2 linked regions of the Marichromatium purpuratum 984 genome follow. The protein of the gene in region 1 interacts with the protein of each later gene in a pairwise test. Links are inferred from orthologs where the notes say so. Each region holds a gene or a part of one and is shown in the gene's direction. Other genes may lie near its edges. The genes, in order: MARPU_RS08840 and MARPU_RS06940.

The links.
Region 2: the proteins of MARPU_RS08840 (region 1) and MARPU_RS06940 interact in binary tests that used the Escherichia coli proteins (3 or more experiments, as listed by UniProt). The link is inferred for Marichromatium purpuratum 984 from one-to-one orthologs.

What each region holds. Positions count from the first base shown.
Region 1 is NZ_CP007031.1:1,999,866-2,008,619, reverse strand. Bases 2,902-5,793 are described here. They hold MARPU_RS08840 (chemotaxis protein CheA), read left to right. Parts: upstream 2,902-3,228; coding sequence 3,229-5,358; downstream 5,359-5,793. Other genes in these bases: MARPU_RS08835 (chemotaxis protein CheW), read left to right, coding at 5,406-5,793; MARPU_RS08845 (response regulator), read left to right, coding at 2,902-3,193. In the rest of the region: MARPU_RS08855 (methyl-accepting chemotaxis protein), read left to right, coding at 1-1,700; MARPU_RS08850 (Lcl C-terminal domain-containing protein), read right to left, coding at 1,716-2,276; more of MARPU_RS08845, read left to right, coding at 2,828-2,901; more of MARPU_RS08835, read left to right, coding at 5,794-5,909; MARPU_RS08830 (methyl-accepting chemotaxis protein), read left to right, coding at 5,967-8,222; MARPU_RS08825 (CheR family methyltransferase), read left to right, coding at 8,368-8,754. UniProt on the Escherichia coli protein: Involved in the transmission of sensory signals from the chemoreceptors to the flagellar motors. CheA is autophosphorylated; it can transfer its phosphate group to either CheB or CheY.
Region 2 is NZ_CP007031.1:1,528,927-1,536,200, forward strand. The notes cover bases 1-2,992. They hold MARPU_RS06940 (protein phosphatase CheZ), read left to right. Parts: upstream 1-1,105; coding sequence 1,106-1,879; downstream 1,880-2,992. Other genes in these bases: MARPU_RS06930 (RNA polymerase sigma factor FliA), read left to right, coding at 1-530; cheY (chemotaxis response regulator CheY), read left to right, coding at 578-952; MARPU_RS06945 (chemotaxis protein CheA), read left to right, coding at 1,915-2,992. Also shown: more of MARPU_RS06945, read left to right, coding at 2,993-4,017; MARPU_RS06950 (protein-glutamate methylesterase/protein-glutamine glutaminase), read left to right, coding at 4,021-5,127; MARPU_RS06955 (flagellar motor protein), read left to right, coding at 5,129-5,872; flagellar motor protein MotD, read left to right, coding at 5,881-6,816; MARPU_RS06965 (chemotaxis protein CheW), read left to right, coding at 6,894-7,274.

The sequences.
Region 1 (8,754 bases):
TCTCCATCTTCACCGATGCGACGCCCGGAGGTGATGAGTTGGCGCGAATCTCGGCGCTCTATCGCGCCACCACCAACTATCGCGGTCTGCGCTTCCAGTTGCGTGATCCCGAGGGGCGGCTGATCGTGCGCAGCTGGAACCCGCGTGGGATGGATCTTGCTTCGGCGCCTCTGCGGCCGCTCGTCGAGCGCAAGTCGCACGCCGAGTTCGAGGTCGGTGAGTTCGGCGTGAACATCCACGCCTTCGCGCCGGTGTTCGACGGCGAGCGCTATCTGGGCAGTCTGGAGATGATCCAGGGCGTCGGTAGTGTCAGCCGCAACTTCCAGGCCGACGCGTTGCAGTATGTCCTGCTGATCGATGCCGATCACGCCCGCGCCTTGCCCGCGCTGCGTGACAATACCGCCGTGGGCGACTGGGTGCTGGCCAATGATCGTTGGTTCGATGCCGAGGCGTTGGCCTTCGCGCGCAGCCTGGTCGATGCCGATGGCGCCCTGCCGCATCACCCCAAATGGGTGACTGCGGACTGGTTCGTGGTCGCCACGCCGGTGCTCGATGACAGCGGCAACCGTATCGGGGTGCACCTGATCGGCGAGCCGAGGACGCGACTCGAGCAGCGCGTGGCGAGCACCACCCTGCTGGCCTGGTTGCTCAACGGTATGCTGCTGGTGCTGCTGCTGGGGCTGGCCGGGGCCATCACCTGGGCGGTGCAGCGCTATGTCGCGCGTCCGATCAAGGGCGCCGTCGATCAGCTCGCGCGGATGGAGGCGGATCTGACGCTGCGTCTCGACATCACCAACGATGACGAGATCGGCACCCTGTTCGGCGCGCTCAACCGCCACACCGAGACGCTGCACCGGATCATCCAGGAGGTGGCGGGGACCGCCACCGAACTCGACGACTCGGCGCAGCAGTTGCTCGCCGCCGGTGACCAGACCATCGCGTTGGCGCGTGAGCAGCAGCAGGAGACCGATCATGTCGCCTCGGCGAGCACCGAGATGGCCGCCTCGGCGCGCTCGGTCTCGCAGCATGCCGATGACACCCGCGCTGCAGCCGAGGCCGCCGAGCGTCATACCACCGAGGGTGGCGATGAGGTGCGTCGCACCACTGCCGCGATCGACCAGCTGGCCACGCAGATGCATGAGATGCAGCCGGTGGTCGAGCGTCTCGAGCGCGGTAGCGCGGGTATCGGCCAGGTGATCGAGGCGATCGCGGCGATTGCCGAGCAGACCAATCTGCTCGCGCTCAATGCCGCAATCGAGGCGGCGCGCGCCGGCGAGGCCGGACGCGGTTTCGCGGTGGTCGCAGACGAGGTGCGCAACCTCTCCAACCGGACCCAGGAGTCGACCCGCGAGATCGCGACCATCGTCGAGGAACTGCAGCGCGCTGCCCACCAGGTCTCCGAGGCGATCCAGCACAGCAACGACCAGGCGCAGGACTGCGCCAGTCTGGCCAACCGCGCCGGCACCGCGCTCGAGGAGATCCGCTCCGGTGTCGGTGGGGTCAACGAGATGGGGCTGCAGATCGCCGCGGCCACGCGCGAGCAGCGCGAGGTGAGCGAGAGCATCAGTGCCAGCATGGCGCGGATCCACCAACTGGCCGAGGAGAGCACCCAGGCGATGGAGCACGGTCAGCAGGTCAACGCCACCCTGGTCGAGCACGCTCAACGCCTGGAGGCGCTGGTCAAGCGCTTCAGTCTGTAGTCATACGGCCCCGGCTCAGGGCGTGGCGGCCCCGCCTGGGGTTTCGCGTACCAGCCGGATCGCGCCTTCCTGCTCCTTGCTCATGCGATAACGGCTGCCGGCGAAGAAGCTCACCGCCCAGGCGCGGTCGAGCCCGCCGGTGTCCCCCGAGCTGGTCCAGAAGATGATCCCCGGGGTGTTGGGGAAGACCTGCGGATTGACCGCCGGCCCGGGGTGGCAGCGCTCGACGATGGTGGTGAGTTCGTCGGCACGGGGCAGGCGCCAGCTGTCGTCGCGCCCGGCGACCAGTGCCTCGGCCGCGCGCCACGACCAGCTGCCGGGTCGGCCGACGCAGTCGCGTCCGTCCCAGCGCTGGCCGAGTGCGCAGCGTTGCCAGTCGAGTCCGGTCGGCTGGTGGCGCACCGCCTGGCCGTCCTCGATCGGGGTGAAGTCGGCCGATGGCGTGGTCTGTGGTCGATTGGGGAGACAGACGCCCGCGGCGTCGGCGATCTCGGCCGGTTGCGGTGGTTGCGCCTGGAGTGATGCGGCCAGGGGCAGGGCCATGGCAAGGGTGAGGAGCCGGGTGCTGTGGATCATGGTTTCGAGAGGGTACGGCTGAACGGTGGTCTTGCATCCGTGATGACTATACTATGGAGGCGCGAATGTGGATGCGGTCATTCGTCGCCGGACACGGAGCGGCTTGAATCGAGCCGCCGTGTCCGATCCGAACCTATTCAATAGGGGTGGATTGGCCGTGAGCGCCGCTGGCGCGCGTGCCGCGAAACAAGGAGCCTTGACGAACAGACCGTCCCTCATTATGCGACATGTCACCTTCTGGCCCGACTCCAGGGCTCCCTTTGCTTCATCCTATCCACCGCTCGCCGCCGGCGTCGGGGTATCCCGCAGTCCCTTTGCTCTTGGCAGGAGCAACCCCATTGATCCTGTCCCCGACACACCGAGGTGTCCACCCGTTCGGCGTCCACGAGATGGCCTCGGACGCCGACCCAGCACATCGCAAGGTTCCGGCTTGAGTTCGGGCGCATTGCGTGCGCGACGGGATTCCGACGAGAGGTTGTTGCGTGCTTTTGTACGTATGACGTGTCCCCAGATGGGTGACACAGAGACAATCGAACTGGAATATTCTCTCGATGGCTAAGACGATTCTCACCGTGGATGATTCCGCCTCCATCCGCCAGATGGTCTCCTTCACTCTCAAGGAGGCTGGCTACAGTGTGACCGAGGCGGTCGATGGCCAAGACGGTCTCGACAAGGCGCGCGCGAGTCGCTTCGATCTGGTCTTCACCGATCAAAACATGCCGCGGATGGACGGGGTGACGCTGATCAAGCAGCTGCGTGCCTTGCCGAACTATCGATCGGTCCCGATCCTGATGCTGACCACCGAGTCGGGCGATGCGATGAAGAGCCAGGGGCGGGCCGCCGGCGCGACCGGCTGGCTGGTCAAGCCCTTCGACCCGAAGAAGCTGCTGGAGGTTGTACGCAAGGTGATCGGCTGACACGCCTCCTGGGCGATACGGATGAAGGGGCGGACATGACCATCGATATGACCCGTTTCTATCAAGTCTTCTTCGACGAGGCCGGCGAACACCTGGCCGAGATGGAGACCTTGCTGCTGGAGCTGGATATCGGGGCCCCCGACCCGGAGGTGCTCAACGCCATCTTCCGGGCCGCCCACTCGATCAAGGGCGGGGCGGGGACCTTTGGCTTTCAGGACGTCGCCCGGGTGACGCACATCCTCGAGACCCTGCTCGATCGTCTGCGCAAGCACGAGCTGGCGCCGACGGTGGAGATGATCGACGCCACCCTCCAGGCCGGGGATCTGCTCAAGGCCCAGCTCGCCGCCCATCAGCGCGGCGAGGAGTTTGAGGATCCGCAGATCGCCGAGGTCTGCGAGCGGCTCGAGCAGCTATCCCAGGGCGGCACGATCGAGCCCCCCCCCGAGCCGATCGCCGGATTCGCCGATCCGCGCCCCTGCTGGCGCCTGGTGTTCGCCGCCGAGCTGCTCGGCGGGAGTGGCGACGAGCGCGAGGCCGGGCTGGCCGCCGCGCTCGCCGAACTCGGCGAACTCGAGCGCCATGTCCCCGCCGATGCCCCGGCCGATCGCCTGACCTGGCGGTTGTGCACCGAGGCCGAGCGCGAGGCCATCGTCGAGATCTTCGACTTTCTCTGCGATCCCGAGGAGGTCGAGATCATTCCTGAGGCGACGGTCGAGGAAGACGAGGGCTTCGGGTTCTTCGAGGACGCGCCAGGGAGCGAGCGCGGCGCCGATCAGGAACTCGACGGTTTCGGTCTGTTCGGCGGCAGTCCGGGGATGGAGCAGGTCGCCGAGACCGCCGGTCGGGCACGCGACGAGCGGCAACAGGGCTTCGGTTTCTTCGACTCGGCCCCCGGGGTCCCCGAAGCGGCGGAAACCGCCGCCGCTGCCGCGGCGCCCGTCGCCGGCGGTGAGCCGCCGCGCCAGGCGCCGGCTGGCGCGCGACGTCAGCCCCAGGGCGAGTCCTCGATCCGGGTCAGCGTCGAGAAGGTCGACCAGCTGATCAACCTGGTCGGCGAGCTGGTCATCACCCACGCGATGCTCGCCGAGTCGGCCTCGGCGCTCGACCCGGTCGCCCAGGAGCGCATTTTCGACGGCCTGGCCAACCTCGAGCGCAACTCGCGCGATCTGCAGCAGGCGGTGATGTCGATCCGCATGATGCCGATCAGCTTCGTCTTCAATCGCTTCCCCCGGGTGGTACGCGACACTGCTTCCGCACTCGACAAGAAGGTTACGTTGAAGCTCATCGGCGAGGACACCGAACTCGACAAGGGGCTGATCGAGCGACTCGCCGATCCTCTCAATCATCTGGTTCGCAACAGCATCGATCACGGCATCGAGACCGCCCAGCAGCGCCTCGAGCAGGGCAAGCCCGAGACCGGTGAGATCGTGCTCGCGGCCAGTCATCGCGGCGGCAACGTGGTCGTCGAGGTCAGCGACGACGGTGCCGGGCTCGATCGTGATCGACTGCTCGCCAAGGCCGTCGAGCGTGGCGTGGCGCTCCCCGACAACCCCTCCGACAAGGAGGTTTGGCAGCTGATCTTCGCCCCCGGCTTCTCGACGGCGAAGGCGGTCACCGACATCTCCGGTCGTGGTGTCGGGATGGATGTGGTGCGCCGTAACATCGAGGCGATGAACGGTCGTGTCGAGATCGACTCCGAGCCGGGGCGCGGCACGCGCATCACCATCCGCCTGCCGCTGACCCTGGCGATCCTCGATGGCATGTCGGTGCGGGTCTGCAACGAGACCTTCATCCTCCCGCTGACGGTGATCCGCGAGTCCATCCGGCCCCAGGCGGGACAATGCAAGACCCTGGCCGGAAAGGGCAACGTGGTGCACGTCGGCGAGGAATATCTACCGCTCGTCGCCCTGCACCAGATCTTCGGGCTGAGCCCTCAGCAGGTCGCCGCCGAGGAGACCATCCTGGTGATCATCGAGTCCAACGAGGGGCGCGCCGCGCTGCAGGTCGACGAGCTGCTTGCTCAGCACCAGGTCGTGATCAAGAGCCTGGAGACCAACTATCGCAAGGTCGAGGGGATCTCCGGGGCGACCATCATGGGCGATGGGCGAGTCGCCATGATCCTCGACGTCGACGCCCTGGTCCGGCTCAGTCGCAAGACGTCCTGACCACCATCAACACCGCATTGGAGGAGTAGGGTCCCGTGGAGGAACCGATGAACGAAGACTCTCAGGATTCGACCACCGTCAACAGCGAGGACTCGCGCGAGTATCTCACCTTCACCCTGGGCGACGAGGAATACGGCATCGACATCCTCAACGTGCAGGAGATCCGCGGCTACGACACCGTCACCAAGATCGCCAACTCGCCGCACTTCATCAAGGGCGTGATCAACATGCGCGGGGTGATCGTGCCGATCATCGACATGCGCCTGAAGTTCGACCTCGGCGAGGTCGAGTACAACCAGTTCACCGTGGTGATCATCCTCAACATCACCGGACGCGTGGTCGGCATGGTGGTCGACGGCGTCTCCGACGTCATCGCGCTGCGCCAGGATCAGATCCGCCCGGCGCCGGAGTTCGGTGCGGTGCTCGATACCGCCTATATCGACGGGCTCGCCACCCTCGAGGAACGCATGGTGATCATGGTCAATATCGAGCGGCTGATGAACAGCGAGGAAATGGGGCTGGTCGATCAGGCACGCGCGAGTGCCGAGTGAGCGCGTCGCCGCGTGCGCGGTGGCGTCGGTAATCGAGAGCATGACGGGAGAGCCGACATGGGGAATTTGAAGGTCGCGACACGCTTGGGACTGGGCTTCGGCATCGTGCTGGTGCTGCTGGGTGTGGTCGGGTTCATTGGCATCAGCAAGATCTACGGCATCGATCGCAACATCGACACCATCACCGATGACCTGTTCCCGAAGACGGTCTATGCCAACAACGTTATCGATGGTGTCAATGCGGTGGCCCGCTCGGTGCGCAATATCTTGATCGACAACGATCGGGTGTTGATGCAGCGCGAGATGGATGCGATCGCGCAGCACGGGCGCGAGATCACCAAGAACCTCGATCAGCTCGAGTCGATGATCCAGTCGCCGGAGGGCATCCGCCGACTAGAGGCGACCCGTGACACCCGCGCGGCCTATCTCGACGCCCAGTCGCGACTGATGGGCCTGCTGCGCAACGGTCAGCGCGAGGCGGCCAAGGCGCTGCTCGAGACCGAGATCGAGGACGTCCAGGAAGAGTATCTGCGGGCGATCTCCTCGCTGATCAGCTTCCAGACCGACCTGATGCGCGAGGCCGGCGACGAGGCCCAGCACAATGTCGACTCGGCCACCACCCAAGTGCTGCTGCTGTGCGTGATCGCCCTGGTGGTGGGAATTGGCGTCGGCTTCTGGATCGTGCGCGGGTTGATGCGCCAGCTCGGTGGCGAGCCCGGTTACGCCGCCTCCATGGTTCGGGTGATCGCCGCCGGCGATCTGTCGCAGGAGATCCATACCAAGCCCGAAGACCAGGGCAGTCTGCTGCTCTCGCTCAAACAGATGCAGGAGACGCTGAAGACCTTGGTCGGCGAGATCGCGCAGGTGGTCGAGGCGGCCGCCGTGGGCGACTTCTCCAAGCGCATCGATCTCACCGACAAGCAGGGCTTCGGCAAGGACATCGGGGTCAACATCAACCAGCTCTCCGATACCACCGAGACCGGTCTCAACGACATCACCCGGGTGGCCGACGCGCTCGCTGCCGGCGACCTGTCGCAGTCGATCACCCGTGACTACCCGGGGCTGTTCGGTCGCACCAAGGCTGGGGTCAACGGCTCGGTGACCTCGATGACCAATGTCGTCAACGAGATCCGCAGCATCGTCGATGCCGCCAACCAGGGCGACTTCAGCGTGCGTCTCGATCTTGCCGGCAAGCAGGGTTTCGCCCAGGAGATCGGGCAGCTGCTCAATCAACTCTCCGACACCACCGAGGTCGGTCTCCAGGACGTGATGCGGGTCTCCAAGGCGCTCGCCGAGGGCGATCTCACCCAGAGCATCACCAAGGACTACCCCGGGCTGTTCGGTGAGACCAAGGACGGGGTCAACACCACGGTGGCCAACCTGCAGCAGCTGGTGCTGCGTATCAAGGAGTCGGTCGACACCATCAGTACCGCTTCCAACGAGATCGCCACCGGCAACCAGGACCTCAGCCAGCGCACCGAGGAGCAGGCCAGCTCGCTGGAGGAGACCGCAAGCTCGATGGAGGAGCTCACCAGCACGGTCAAGCAGAATGCCGACAACGCCCGTCAGGCCAACCAGCTCTCGGTGACCTCCTCCGAGGTTGCGGTCAAGGGGGGGACCGTGGTGCAGGCCTCGGTCGAGACCATGGCGGCGATCTCCGAGTCGAGCAAGAAGATCGCCGACATCATCGGGGTGATCGACGGCATCGCCTTCCAGACCAACATCCTCGCGCTCAACGCCGCAGTCGAGGCCGCGCGCGCCGGCGAGCAGGGGCGTGGCTTCGCGGTGGTCGCCGCCGAGGTGCGCAACCTCGCCCAGCGCTCGGCCAACGCCGCCAAGGAGATCAAGACGCTGATCACCGACAGCGTCGAGAAGGTCGACTCGGGCACCGCCCAGGTCAACGAGGCCGGCGAGCGGATGGAGGAGATCGTCACCTCGATCAAGCGCGTCACCGACATCATGGCCGAGATCTCCGCCGCCTCCGACGAGCAGTCGACCGGCATCGAGCAGATCAACCAGGCGGTCACCCAGATGGACGACGTCACCCAGCAGAACGCCGCGCTGGTCGAGGAGGCCGCGGCCGCGGCCGAGTCGCTCGAGGAGCAGGCGCGTGCCCTGGCCAAGGTGGTCTCGGTGTTCAAGGTCGATCAGGGACTGGTCGGGCAGGGCATGGCGCCGCGTCCCGTCGCCGCCGTCCCGAGCACGCGCCCGGGAAGTGCGCGGCCGGCGGCCAAACGGCCGCTCACGCCAGCCAAGCCGAAGAAGGTGGTCGCGCCTCCCGCCGGTGACGACGGCGACTGGGAGGAGTTCTGAGGCCGTCCCAAGGCCGCCGCGCGGCATGCGCCGCGATCGGCGGTCGGGTCGTTCGCCCGGAGCCGTCGGCGTATCCGCGACGGTGGCACCAGTGGTCCTAAGGACGGGACCGCGCCGTGGCGCGGCCTGCCGGTGAGCGCAGACGATGCACGAGCGCGAGTTCCCCTTCACCAGTCATGATTTCGAGCGGATTCGGAAGCTGATCTATACCTATGCCGGCATCTCGCTGCACGCCGGCAAGACTGACATGGTCTACAGTCGGATCACCCGGCGCCTGCGGGCCACCGGGCTGCGCTCGTTCGAGGACTATCTCGAGCGCCTGGTGAGCGATGCCGAGGAATGGCAGCACTTCGTCAACTCGCTGACCACCAATCTCACCTCGTTCTTTCGTGAGTCGCACCACTTCCCGATCCTCGCCGAGCATGTGCAGACGCTGCATGCGCAGACGCGCCGACCGCTGAAGTTGTGGTCGGCGGCCTGCTCCACCGGCGAGGAGCCCTATTCGATGGCGATGACCATGATCGACACCTTC
Region 2 (7,274 bases), 470 kb from region 1 along the record:
CGACCATCCGTATCCGTGGCGCGATGATCGACGAGCTGCGCCGGGCGGACTGGACTCCGCGCTCGGTCCACCGCAACAGTCGCCGTATCGCCGCGGCTATCCGCGAGGTGGAGACGCGCGAGGGGCGCGCGGCGAGCGACGCCGAGGTTGCCGCCGAGCTTGAAGTCGGGCTGACGGATTATCATGCGATGCTGCAGGACAGCGCGAGCGCCAACGTCCTCGGCATCGAAGACCTCGGCGGTCCGGAGGTGGAGGCCGATCGCTGGCTAGCGGGGACGGAGGACTCGCCCCCGGAGCAGCTCGCTCAGGCGCAGTTTCGCCTGGCGCTCGCCCAGGCCCTGGGGAGCTTGCCGGAACGCGAGCGTCTGGTCATGAACCTGTATTACAACGAGGCGTTGAACCTGCGCGAGATCGGCGCCGTGCTCGGTATCACCGAGTCACGTGTCAGCCAGATCCGCAGTCAGGCCTTGCACCGCTTGCGCTCACGGTTGTCTGATTGGACCGGCGAGGGCAGTGAGTCGCTGTTGTGATCGATAAATCCGACAATTGACACTGGGAGTTCAGTGTGGACAAAGGCATGAAGATCCTCGTCGTGGATGACTTCTCCACGATGAGACGCATCATCAAGAATCTGCTGCGCGAGCTGGGGTTCAATAACACCATGGAAGCCGACGACGGTAGCACGGCTCTACCGATGCTCAAGAGCGGCGGCTTCGACTTCCTCATCACCGACTGGAACATGCCCAACATGGAGGGGATCGAGCTGCTGCGTCAGGTCCGTGCCGACCCTGAACTCAAGGAGCTGCCGGTGCTGATGGTGACGGCCGAGGCCAAGCGTGAGCAGATCGTCGAGGCGGCCCAAGCGGGTGTCAACGGCTATATCGTCAAGCCTTTCACCGCCGAGACACTGAAGGAAAAGATCGATAAGATCTTCGAGCGAGTCGCTGGCTAGGGGCGGGGTTTGAGCGACTGTCTCGCGCCGCGTCGGCCGTCGCCTCGTCGCCCGCCTCTGGTGCCGCATGGACTCAGCCCACTCCGGCATGTGCCTCCATGGTCGGCCCATCCATGCCTCGGGTAGCCTTTTCGTTCGGCCTGGGAACAATCGATGGACAATGACGAAACACGTTTGACCGCACAGCTGGCGCTTGCGCAGGAGCTGGTCGAACACCTCCAAAACGGCGATGAGGAAGGCGCGCGCCTGATCATCCAGCAGCTGCGCTTCCCCTACGAGCGCGAGCTGTTCGAGGAACTCGGCAAGCTGACCCGCGAGCTGCACGAAGCGCTGCAGAGTTTCCGTGGTGACTCGCGTCTGGTCGAGATCACCCAGGACGAGATCCCGGACGCCAAGGAACGGCTCTCCTATGTCGTCACCATGACCGAGCAGGCTACGCACCGTACCCTCAATGCGGTCGACGAGGGCTTGCCGATCGCCGAGCGAGTGCATGACAACGCGGTGCGACTCTCCGAGCGTTGGGGACGGTTCCGGCGCCGCGAACTCTCGCTCGATGAATTCCGTGAATTCGCGCACGAACTCGACGCCTTCTTCACCGCCACCGGGCAGGAGACCGAGCGGCTGCGCTCGCTGATGTCCGAGATCATGATGGCCCAGGACTTCCAGGACCTCACCGGCCAGATCATCGGGCGGGTCATCCGTCTGGTGCAGGACGTCGAGGAGAACCTAGTCGGCTTGATTCGGCTCTCCAGTGGACGCATGGAAGGGGCTGTCGCCAAGCCCGCCGAGCCCTCCGTCGAGAAGGCCGAGGAGCCCCATCCTCGAGCTGGCGTCGGGCCGGCGGTGCCCAATACCAGCGACGATCTCGGGGATGTCGTTTCGGGTCAGGACGACGTCGATGCCCTGCTGTCCAGTCTCGGCTTCTAGTTGCCCGAGCCCATCGAGTTCAGAGGATAAGGTGAATGCCAATCGACCCGAATGACGAAATTCTTCAGGATTTCCTGGTCGAGGCCGGCGAGCTGCTCGAAGGCTTGAACGAGCAACTGATCGATCTGGAGCAGGATCCGGCGAACCGCGATCTGCTCAATTCGGTCTTCCGCAGTTTTCATACCATCAAGGGTGGCGCGGGCTTTCTCAACCTCAACGCGCTGGTCTCGGTCTGTCATCATGCCGAGGACGTGTTCAACCTGTTGCGCAACGGCGAGCGCCATGTCGACGCGCAGTTGATGGACACGGTGTTGCGGGTGCTCGATGTCGTCAACGTCATGTTCGGTGACCTGCAGTCGGGCAAGGAGCCCGAGCCCGCCGCGCCCGAGCTGATCGCCGAACTCGAGCAACTGGCCTCGCCTGCGCCGCCGCCGGCATCGCCCGAGCCGCCTCCGGCTCCCGTCGAGCCGCCGCCAGCCGAGCCCGAGGCGGCACCTGAACCCGTGGTGGCGACGGGCGCCTCCGCACCCGACGATGAAATCACCGAGCAGGAGTTCGAGGCATTACTCGACGCGCTCGGTGGTCAACCCCAGTCCGGTGCCGCACCCGCCGAAGCCGCCGAGCCTGCGGTTCCGGCGTCGAGCGAGTCGATACCGATCGAGGCCGCGACGGCGGACGAGCAACCAGCCGAGGATACCGACCTCATCACCGACGAGGAGTTCGAGAACCTGCTCGATCAGCTCCACGGCAAGGGCGCTTTCACTGCGGCCCCTGCGCCGAAAGCGGCGGCCGAGAGCGCACCTTCCTCTCCTGCGCCGGCGCCACAGCCGAGCACCGCGGCCGCCCCCGCCAAGCCGGCGCCGAAGCCCGATGGCGAGAGCAGCGCTGCGGCCGCGGCACGTGCTGTCAAGCAGGTCGCCACCCCGGCCGAGACCTCGGTGCGAGTCGACACCAACCGGCTCGACGAGATCATGAATCTGGTCGGTGAGCTGGTGCTGGTACGCAACCGGTTGAGCATGCTGCGCTCTCAGACCGAGGACGACGAGGTCGCCAAGGCGATCAACTCGCTTGCGCTGGTCACCGCCGATCTGCAGGCGGCGGTGATGAAGACCCGGATGCAACCGATCAAGAAGGTCTTCAGCCGCTTCCCACGCGTGGTCCGTGACCTCTCGCGCTCGCTCGGCAAGGAGATCGATTTCCAGACCTATGGCGAGGACACCGACCTCGACAAGAATTTGGTCGAGGCCCTGGCCGATCCGTTGGTGCATCTGATCCGCAACGCCGTCGATCATGGTATCGAGATGCCCGATGTGCGCGAGGCCGCTGGCAAGTCGCGCCGTGGGCGCGTGATCCTGGGCGCGGCGCAGGAAGGTGACCACATTGCCCTGACCATTGAGGACGATGGTCGTGGCATGGATCCCCAGGCGCTGCGCCTGAAGGCGGTGGAGAAAGGGCTGCTCGAGCCGCCGATGGCCGAGCGGCTGTCCGATCGCGATGCCTTCAACCTCATCTTCATGGCAGGCTTTTCCACCAAGGAGCAGATCTCCGACGTCTCCGGGCGTGGAGTCGGCATGGATGTGGTCAAGACCCGCATCGCTCAACTCAACGGTTCGGTCGAGATCGATTCCGAACTCGGTCGGGGTACCCTGCTGCAGGTCAAGCTGCCGCTCACTCTGGCGATCCTGCCGGCGTTGATGGTGATCCTCGACGGCCGGCGTTTCGCCATCCCGCTCGCCTCGGTCTCCGAGATCCTCGACCTCGATCTCTCGCGCAGCCGCTTCGTCGATGACCAGGAGGCGATCGTGGTGCGCAGCCATGCCTTGCCGATCTATCACATCGGCCGCTGGGTCCGTCCCGGCCGCGAGGAGGGTCCGCGAGGCGAGGCCCATGTCGTGGTGGTCCAGGTCGGACAGCGCAAGGTCGGTCTGGTGGTCGACGGTCTGGTGGGGCAGGAGGAGGTGGTAATCAAACCGCTCGGTCTCGGGTTGCGTCATGTCTCCGGTCTCGCCGGGGCCACGATCACCGGTGATGGTGGTATCGCACTGATTCTCGATGTTCCCGAACTGCTCAAGGTCATGGGCCGTTCGGAGTTCGGCGGTCGCCGCGAAGCGGCCGACGAATTGGTCACAGGGGGCTGATCCGTGCCGCTCAAGGTTGTCGTTGTCGATGATTCCGCCTTTTTTCGGCGTCGTATCGTCGAGATCCTGAATGCCGATATCGGCATCGAGGTGGTCGGTACCGCCGGTGATGGTCGTGAGGCCATCGAGGTGGTCAAGCGCCTCAAGCCCGATGTGGTGACCATGGATATCGAGATGCCGGTGATGGACGGCATCACCGCGGTGCGACGGATCATGGCCGAGGCGCCTCGCCCGATCCTGATGTTCTCGACCCTCACCACGGATGGCGCGACCGCCACGCTCGACGCCCTGGACGCTGGTGCGATGGATTTTCTGCCCAAGCGCTTCAGCGAGATGGCCAAGGACGAGGACAGCGCCAAGATGCTGCTGCGTCGGCGGGTGCGTGCGCTGGCTCGGGGGCGGAGTAGCGCGCCGGTCGCGCCTCGCGCATCGGCGCGCGCCGATGCGCGTCATGTACCCGCCGCTCCCGCGTCCTCGACACCGTCTCAGTCGCCGCCCCCACCCCCGCCCCGGTCATCGGGGGGACGTGGCGAGTCGTTGCGCTCGTTGCGGGCATTGCTGATCGGTACCTCGACCGGTGGACCGGTGGCGTTGCAAGAGGTGCTCAAGGCGTTGCCGAGTCAGTTCCCCTTGCCGATCGTGGTGATCCAGCACATGCCGGCGAGCTTCACCCCGGCCTTTGCCGAGCGTCTCAACAACCTCTGCCAGATCGAGGTGCGCGAGGCGGCCAATGGGGATGCGCTCAAGCCGGGGGTGGCGCTGCTCGCGCCCGGTGGTATGCAGCTGGTGCTCGAGGGCGGATCGCAGCCGCGGGTGCGAATCGTCGACAGCCCGCCCGGCACCATCTACAAGCCGAGTGTCGACATCACCTTCACCTCCGCCGTCGCTGCGCTGCGCAGTCAGGTGTTGGCGGTGGTGCTCACCGGAATGGGGGCCGACGGTCGCGAGGGCGCACGCGCGCTCAAGGAGCAGGGGGCGCGGATCTGGGCCCAGGACGCCGCCAGCTCGGTCGTCTTCGGGATGCCGGCGGCGGTCATCGAGGCCGGGCTCGCCGATCAGGTACTCGCGTTGAGGGATGTCGGGCCGGCGCTCGTCAAAAATCTCTGTTGAGATGGATGTCCTGACCCTGGTCGGGCTCCTGCTGGGGCTGGTGGCCGTGGTCGGGGGATCCATCGCCAAGGGCAGTGGGCTGGGCGCGCTGTGGAATCTTGCCGCCTTCACCATCGTGGTGATCGGGACCCTGGGCGCGGCACTGGTCCAGGCTCGCCTGCCGGTGTTCCGTCATGCATTGCGCATCCTGCCCTGGGTGGTGCTCACCCCTCGGCTCGATCCTCAGGCAATGGTGAAGCGGCTGGTCGATTGGGCGCATCTGTCTCGTCGCGAGGGGCTGCTCGGTCTCGAGGCGCTCTCCGAGCAAGAGACCGATCCCTTCGTCCGCAAGGGGTTGCAGTTGCTCGTCGACGGCACCGAACCCCAGGTGCTGAGACAGATCCTCGAGTCGGACCTCGACAATCGTGAGCACTTCGACCTGCAGGGCGCTAGGGTCTTCGAGAGTATGGGCATCTATGCCCCGACCCTCGGCATCATCGGGGCGGTGATGGGGTTGATGGCGGTGATGCAGAACCTGGCCGACCCGAGCAAGCTTGGCCCGGGGATTGCTGCGGCATTCGTGGCCACCATCTACGGGATCGCCTCGGCCAATCTGCTGTTCCTGCCGGTCTCGAACAAGCTCAAGGGGTTGATCCAGGCGCGGGTCAATTATCAGACGATGCTCCTCGAGGGGTTGGTGGCGATCGCAGAGGGTGAGAACCCGCGCAACATCGAGAACAAGCTGAGCGGCTTCATCCAGCGTTGAGGTGGTCCATGGCGCGACGGCGCAGACACGACGACCATGCCAACCATGAGGCCTGGGCCATCCCCTACGGAGACCTGGTGACCCTGCTGATGGCCTTCTTCGTGGTGATGTATGCGGTCTCGAGCATCGATGCCGGAAAGTATCGAGTGCTTTCCGACTCGCTGGAGCAGGCCTTCGGGTCGCAGGCCAAGGTCTCGCCGGTACAGATCGGTGAGCCGTTGCCGGGCGATGCCTTGATCGGTGAGGACATGCGTCGCACGCTCGCCCCGATCAGCAGCAGTCTGGCGCTGCTCGACCCGGCGCTGCTCGACCCTCTGGTCGACATGACCGACTCGTCCGCCGATATCACGGTGCGCAGCATCCTCGAGGGGGTGCCGGATGTGCGCAAGCGCGAGATACTACGCGAGATCGGCGAAATGGCCGGTGAGATCGAGGAGGCGCTCGGCGGGCTGGTCGATGACGGGCGTATTCAGGTCGATCGTCAGGCCTACTGGCTGGAGATCGAGATCAACACCAGCCTGCTGTTCCTCAGTGGCTCGGCGACTCTGGAGCCGGCCGCCCTGCCGGTCCTGGAGGAGGTGGCCAAGGTGCTGGCAAGGCGCGATTCGCGCATCCATGTCGAGGGGCATACCGACGATCTGCCGATCGGCAACTCGATCTACCCCTCGAACTGGGAGCTGTCATCGGGGCGTGCGGCAACGGTGGTCAATCTGTTTGCGCAGAATGGTGTTGATCCCCGTCGCATGGTGGCGATCGGCTATGGTGAGTTCCAGCCTGTCGCATCCAACGACACCGCCGAGGGGCGGGCGCGTAATCGGCGCGTGGCCATCGTGGTGCTGCCGGGGCCACCGCCGCGCGCTCACGAGCGCGTCGAGCCCGAATGGCTCAAGCGTGATCATATTGTCCCCGAGGTGGACGAATTCGACGTCGTACCCGGGGATTGATCCCGGCGCCGTCGCCGACCATCATTCAGAATGACCTCCGGCGATGCGTGATGGCCGGACATCAAGGCGAGGAATCCATGAGCGAACCAAACACCCAGACCAATACTGCGGGCACCTCCTCCTCCTTCGTAACCTTCAGCCTGGCAGAGGAGACCTATGCCATCGATGTGCTGCAGGTCCAGGAGGTGCTCAAGATCACCGAGATCGCGCCGGTACCCGGCGTGCCCGATTACATCCTCGGGATCATCAACCTGCGCGGTGACGTGGTCACCGTGATCGATGCGCGCCGGCGCATGGGGCTGCCGCCGCGTGCGCCCGATGATGCCTCGCGCATCGTCATCATCGACATCGACAACCAGAATGTCGGCATCCTGGTCGATGCGGTGGCGGAGGTCGTGCAGATCGATGCCGACTCGGTCGATCCGGCGCCGGCGGTGGGCAATGACCAGAGCAGCCGC